2 regions of the Paenibacillus sp. 2TAB19 genome follow, and region 2 is predicted to be linked to the other one. Evidence: a T-box and tRNA genes for the amino acid it is inferred to sense, from the RefSeq annotation. Region 2 holds a T-box; the other holds one or more tRNA genes.
What was found. A T-box is a leader RNA that pairs with one kind of tRNA and senses whether it is charged. The one in region 2 lies ahead of leuS (leucine--tRNA ligase), so its partner is inferred to be a tRNA-Leu.

Region 1 (3,312 bases), on a different contig from region 2:
GGTTAACGGCAGGCGCTTCGAAAGGCTGAATATGGACGAAAAAAGGAGGTGCCCCTAAAGCATACAGCTTTGGGCACCTCCTTTTGTACTCTTACTCATTGCCTATTTTCTCAGCGACATCGCCTGCGATCTCAGCTAGCGTAATATGGCCAAGCTTATTTTCCATCGCTTGCTGAGCTTCGTTGAAGGCTCTTTCCAGCGAGGATTGAATGTTGCGCCCGACGCCGCAATTCGGATTCGGCTTCTCGTGAATCGCGAACAGCTCATCCTGCATGGGACTTGTTACGGCCTGATATATATCGAGCAGCGTAATCTGATCGGTTGGCCTCGTAATGACGGCGCCGGCTACGCCTGCGTTCGTCGTGACGAGCCCTGCCTTGCTTAACATCCCGATAATCCGGCGGATAACGACCGGATTCGTATTGACGCTTCCGGCAATCAGCTCCGAGGTCATTCGCTCGCCTTCGCTAACGTCCAATAAAGTCATAATATGAACCGCTACCGCGAATCGATTACTAGTCACGTCCTCACCCTCTCGTCGTTACAATATGTAAGCATTATAGTTACACGAGACAGCGATTGTCAATGATCCGCGAACGTAACTTGACCGCCTTCGAGCGACTGAATTCTAGCAAGCGACTCCACCTGATAGCCAAGATCGATCAGCTTCTGTCTGCCTGGCTGGAATGTCTTCTCGATGACGATGCCAATCCCAACGACCTCTGCCTCCGCTTGCTTCACAATACCAGCCAAGCCGAGGGCAGCGTCGCCATTTGCTAGGAAGTCATCAATAATAAGCACGCGCTCCCCTGCCGAGAGAAACTTGCGGGAGACGGACACCTCGCTCACTTCCTGTTTCGTGAACGAATAGACGCTCTCCGTATACAAATCGTCCTTTAGCGTTAACGATTTGCGTTTGCGCGCGAAGATCAGCGGTACATCCAGCTGCAAAGCAGCCATTACTGCAGGCGCGATGCCGGACGACTCCAGCGTCAATATTTTGGTAATGCGGCTGCCTTCGAAACGTTCGACGAACAGCTTGCCGACTTCCCACATCAATTGCGGATCAACCTGATGATTCAGGAAAGAATCCACCTTCAATACATTTTCATTTAGGACGATGCCGTCCTGCATAATTTTTTGCTCCAGCTTGTTCAACGCCTGCTCCTCCACCTATCCTCTATTTTTCTAATCCAATACTTGACTATGTTCTATTATACATGATAAGATAAATCCCGTTGACACATTATTTTGCGGTCGTGGCGGAATTGGCAGACGCGCTAGATTCAGGTTCTAGTGGTGTAACAGCCGTGGAGGTTCGAGTCCTCTCGACCGCACCATAATCATCAAAGGCTACAGCTCATGAGCTGTAGCCTTTGTTCGTTTATTATAGACTCCGATATGCCTCATTGGCGCGTATAACCGCCACCGTACGTTCCGCTAGCTTCGATATCGGCACGATCCCGAACCCGTCGACACCGGAACGGATTTGGTCCCGAAGGGGTTCGATCCACTTCTCGGGAAGACGTGAAGCCCCGTTTCGCATGCCGATGACAGAGCCCGCCGTAGCCCCGTTGCAATCCGTATCGAACCCGGCTGCAACGGCCTTTCCGATCGTAGACTCCAGCTCTCCTTCGCCGTACAGCAAAGCGACGGTCACAACCATCGCATTCGAAATCGTATGACACCAATGGTAGGGATGGGATTCATCGTATTTGCCGTGAATCCTCTCAATAGCTTCTTCATAAGACAGGCCGTCGCTATGCCATTGCAGCACCTCCTCCAGCTCTGCAGCCAGCCTGCTGGTCGCCGGAATTTGCTCGAGTCCTGCCATGATGATGTCTTCCATCTTATCCGTTACCGCTGCTGCCGCCAGCATGGCTGCGACCCACATCGCGCCGTATATGCCGTTTTTCACATGGGAAATAGAAGCGTCGCGCCACGCCGATTCGGCGGCCTTCTCCGGATTTCCGGGATATATATAACCATAGAAGTCGGCCCTTATTTGAGCGCCGATCCACTCCCGGTACGCATTCCGATAGGAGGCGGAGGCAGGCGGGCCGACTAGATTAAGTATATTGCGGTAAGCGATTCTTTCAGCCGTGCACGTACGCAGCGCCGGCAGCAGATTGAGCCAAGCTTCCGCAACGTCATCCGGCGTGAAATCGCAGCCGTACTTCTCCACGATGGCAAGGCCTACGATCGTATAATTCAGATCATCGTCCTCTACCATATGCTCCACGTTATTGATCCAGCTCACGCAACGGTTTCCGTAGGATCCGCCTTCATTGATGACGCCATATTTAGCGGCAATCGACGGATCGATATCTGACGAGATATAGTATCGAATCGGCGAATTGTCTGTTTCCCTGAGCAAACCGGCAATCCGGTCTCTTCGCCAACCCTCGATCGGATGGCCGAGCAGACATCCCGCCGAACGGCCGAGCCATGCCCCATATACCCGATCTTCCATATCGATGCCTTCCAATGAAGCGACCTGCGTCCAAGCGTGACTACCTCGCTCCCGCCTCAGCGCGCGAATGCCGTCCAAATCCGACGGTTCTGAATACGGATAACCTTCGATAAGCGGCAGTCTGCCCATTTCGTCCAAATATTCGGCCGCCATTTGCTCGCGCAGCGGATCATTCGGATCCAAGCTGGACATTGCGGTGAACTGCTCCTCCAGTTGCTCGCTGATCGCCTTGCCTTCATCTATCCCTTGCCGCCATTCGATTTCGATATGATGCCCGTATTGCAAGTAATAAAGCACCGAAGCATTCATAGGAATCAATCACCCCGCTTCCCATTGGCACTACAAACGATAAACTAGATTGGCAATATGAAGCCGTCATAGGCAACGATAATTTGTTCAGGATCAAATATAGCCTTTAAATGCTCGTGCTGCAGCCCGATATTATGCGAGAAATGGGTAGCGACCACTCGGCTGCCGTCATGCAAGACGCCGCTTTTCCTAAGCCTGTCGCGGATCGCGATAACCGATTCGATATTGAGATGGCCGCCTGTGAATGGCAAATTGCCGTTCGTGCAATCCAAGATCGCTGCATCCACGGTCGTTCGCTCAAGCCATTCCCAAGTCGCATCGGGAAGAAGACCGGTATCGTGACCGTAAAATACACGCTTCCCATCCTTCTCGATGAGAAAAAGCAGGCAGGTCTCGTCGGGATCATGGTTGGCTGGCAGTGCCGTCACTTTAGCGGTTCCCGTATCCACCGTCTCGAATGGAACGATTCGTTGAAGAATGAGGCGATCCGTATCCGGCCTGCCTACGGCGTCGCGGCATTTTCGAATGAC
Region 2 (3,312 bases):
GCGCCGCCGATATAAAGATCGACCGGCAGCCATTCCTTTTGCTTCTCCTTGGAACAAATCTCATTCTCGTTCTTCGGATCGATGAAGCGCAAGTAATACCAGCAGCTGCCTGCCCATTGCGGCATCGTGTTCGTCTCGCGGCGAGCATTCATCCCCGTCTCCGGATCGATTGTATTGACCCATTCAGTGACGTTCGCTAGCGGTGATTCGCCCGTTCCGGACGGCTTGATCGCATCGACATCAGGCAGCAGCAGCGGCAGCTGATCCTCAGGGACAGGCTTCATCGTTCCATCCTCCAAGTGGAGAATCGGAATCGGCTCGCCCCAGTAGCGTTGACGGCTGAACAGCCAGTCGCGCAAGCGATAAGTCACTTTTCCTTGGCCCTTGCCAGTCTCTTGCAAATGCTTAATCATTGCGGCAATTGCCTCTTCATTGTTCAGACCGTTAATGAAATCGGAGTTAACATGCGGGCCGTCTCCAGCAAAAGCTTCTTTCGTTACGTCTCCGCCTTCAACAACCTCGATAATCGGCAACCCGAACTGCTTCGCAAACTCCCAGTCGCGTACGTCATGACCAGGTACGGCCATAATTGCTCCCGTMCCGTAGCCTGCAAGCACGTAATCGGCAATCCAGATCGGCGTCTTAGCTCCATTCACCGGGTTGATCGCATAAGCGCCAGTGAATACGCCTGTCTTGTCCTTCGCCAAATCTGTACGTTCCAAATCGCTCTTGCGAGCAGCAGCGTCTTGATAAGCTTCAACAGCAGCCTTCTGATCGGCTGTCGTAATGGAAGCTACCAGCTCATGCTCAGGTGCAAGCACGCAATACGTAGCGCCGAACAGCGTGTCGGGACGGGTTGTGAACACAACTAGCGAATCGTTATGGCCGTCAATTGCGAACGTCACTTCCGCGCCCGTCGACTTGCCGATCCAGTTGCGCTGCATATCTTTAATGCTTTCCGTCCAATCCAGCTCTTCCAGATCTTCAAGCAAACGCTCCGCGTACTCGGTAATTCTCAGAATCCATTGACGCATCGGCTTGCGAATAACCGGATGGCCGCCGCGTTCGCTTAGGCCGTCGATGACTTCCTCATTAGCAAGAACGGTGCCAAGCGCCGGACACCAGTTAACCGGAACCTCTGCTACATAAGCAAGTCCGCGGTTGTACAATTGGATGAAAATCCACTGCGTCCATTTATAATAATCCGGGTCCGTCGTGCTGAACTCGCGATCCCAATCGTAGGAGAAACCTAGCGATTTGATTTGACGGCGGAAGTTGTCGATATTTTTGAACGTAATGTCTCTTGGATGCTGGCCTGTATCGAGCGCGTGCTGCTCGGCCGGCAAGCCGAAAGCGTCCCAGCCCATTGGATGAAGGACATTATAGCCCTGCATGCGCTTGTAGCGGGATACGATATCTGTTGCGGTATAACCTTCCGGATGGCCTACATGCAAGCCTGCTCCAGATGGATACGGGAACATGTCGAGTGCGTAAAATTTAGGTTTGCCTTGCTCTTCCTTCGTTTGGAACGTCTTGTTCTTATCCCAATATTGCTGCCACTTCGGCTCTACAACAAGCGGGTTGTAGCCGTGAAATTGCTGCTCCTGACTCATCATCTATTCCTCCTACAAAGTTAAACTTACTCACGATTAAGCGCTCAATCCAAGGCTAGGCTTAGATTGCAATAAAAAAACTCCCGCCCCTAGCGTATTACGCTAGGGACGAGAGTTGAGCTCCCGTGGTACCACCCTAGTTAGCGACGGGCATGCTTTGCCTGTGCTCACTTGTCGCCTTTATCGCAGGCCAGACGGCGCGTATGGATAACGCACAGCTCCAAGGCGAGATTCGTTCCGCAGCAGGTCCGGCTTACACCCTTACACCGGCTCTCTAGGCCTTGCTTTGCGAAATTACTGCTCCTCTTCAACGCTTCTATGGATGAAAATAGTTATTTTCGATTATAAAGATCGTTATGCTCTGTGTCAAGATCCGACAAGCGTCCGTCTCATATACCTAACGCTTCCGATAAGGATAACCAACAATAATAAATGGATTAGCAGTACCCATACCGCATTCCATTCGCCTATAAGAACGACGAACGTCCACAAGAAAAGCGGAGCAAGCTGAATAAAGCACAGCAAGAAAAGAGTGATAACCATCCATTGCTTCAACATTTGCCGATTGCTGTCCATGGTTACCATAACAATTGAGAGCAATACAGCGCCAAGTCCGATCGATACAAAGCCCCATAGGTGCACGGTCTCCCGCTCCGATCCCATTTCCATGCCAAGAAAGCTGTAGTCGAAAAACAGATCGCCGATATAACAAGCGCCAATGGTCAAGGACATAAATGCCGCGGCCAACGCGTACACATAACTTTTTCCGATCATGCGCTGCCAGCTCTCCTCATCTTGCGACCGAATGCCTCACTTATCGAAACAACAGCGAGTATAAGCGCAAGCCACAAGGTACACCACATTGACTGATCAAATAATCGTTGGAACAGCCCCATACTCCATCCATCCTCGCCAATAATCCAATAAGCAATCCGATTTGGAACACTAAAGCCTTCGTTTGCTGCTGGATTCGAGTTGGCGGCAATTGTGGAAACCAAGGCAACATTCGCGATTAGGCTTAAGAGAACCGCAAGAAACAACGTCTTCGACCAAGGCGAGTTGACAGATGCCGCTTTGGCTGCGAACGCAAATCCTATCACGATAAAGGCGCATCCGAATAGGTAGAGCATAGCTTATCCCTCCGCATTGTAAAGTTAGACTGCAATCTACTAAACGGATTCGCTTTAAATAAAGTTGCCGAAATATCCCAATTATTGCGAGTTTACGGTTTTGTCGGCAGCCGCATACCACCCAGCAACCCCGAACAAGATCGTAACGGCCAATATCATCCATAACGATGACGACCATCCATGCGTCGCGTCATGCAGCAAGCCGAATAGCAACGGCCCGGTCGCTGCCAGCAAATAGCCAATCGATTGCGCCATGCCCGATAGCTGTGCCGATTGCTCCGCATTGGACGTTCGCAGTGCGAAGAACATGACCGCCAGGCTGAAGCCTGCGCCACCAGAGATACCTAAGAGCATAATCCATAGCGGAATCCAGGATGAGGGTCCGGCTAACAACCCCACATAGGAGATGATTAGCAGAATAGCCGAGGATAAGGCGAGCGGCCGCTGACTGCGCCTCTTCGCTGCGAGAATAGGAACAATGAACGTCGCTGGAAGGCTGACGATCTGGAGCATGAACAGCATCCAGCCTGCTCCGCTATGGCTCATGCCGCGATCATGCAATATCTCCG

Region 1: it encodes a tRNA-Leu, which carries the amino acid that the T-box ahead of leuS (leucine--tRNA ligase) is inferred to sense. The anticodon was not compared.

What each region holds. Positions count from the first base shown of each region.
Region 1 covers NZ_JBFRGE010000010.1:34,124-37,435, forward strand. Annotated here, with positions in the region: gene AB4Z33_RS06625 (sugar ABC transporter permease) at 1-29, shown strand, start outside; gene AB4Z33_RS06630 (Rrf2 family transcriptional regulator) at 92-523, opposite strand; gene AB4Z33_RS06635 (xanthine phosphoribosyltransferase) at 583-1,158, opposite strand; tRNA gene AB4Z33_RS06640 (tRNA-Leu) at 1,254-1,340, shown strand; gene AB4Z33_RS06645 (ADP-ribosylglycohydrolase family protein) at 1,388-2,782, opposite strand; gene AB4Z33_RS06650 (MBL fold metallo-hydrolase) at 2,827-3,312, opposite strand, start outside.
Region 2 covers NZ_JBFRGE010000052.1:18,716-22,027, forward strand. Annotated here, with positions in the region: gene leuS (leucine--tRNA ligase) at 1-1,613, opposite strand, end outside; T-box leader at 1,715-1,933, opposite strand; gene AB4Z33_RS21095 (hypothetical protein) at 1,980-2,387, opposite strand; gene AB4Z33_RS21100 (hypothetical protein) at 2,384-2,743, opposite strand; gene AB4Z33_RS21105 (CynX/NimT family MFS transporter) at 2,825-3,312, opposite strand, start outside.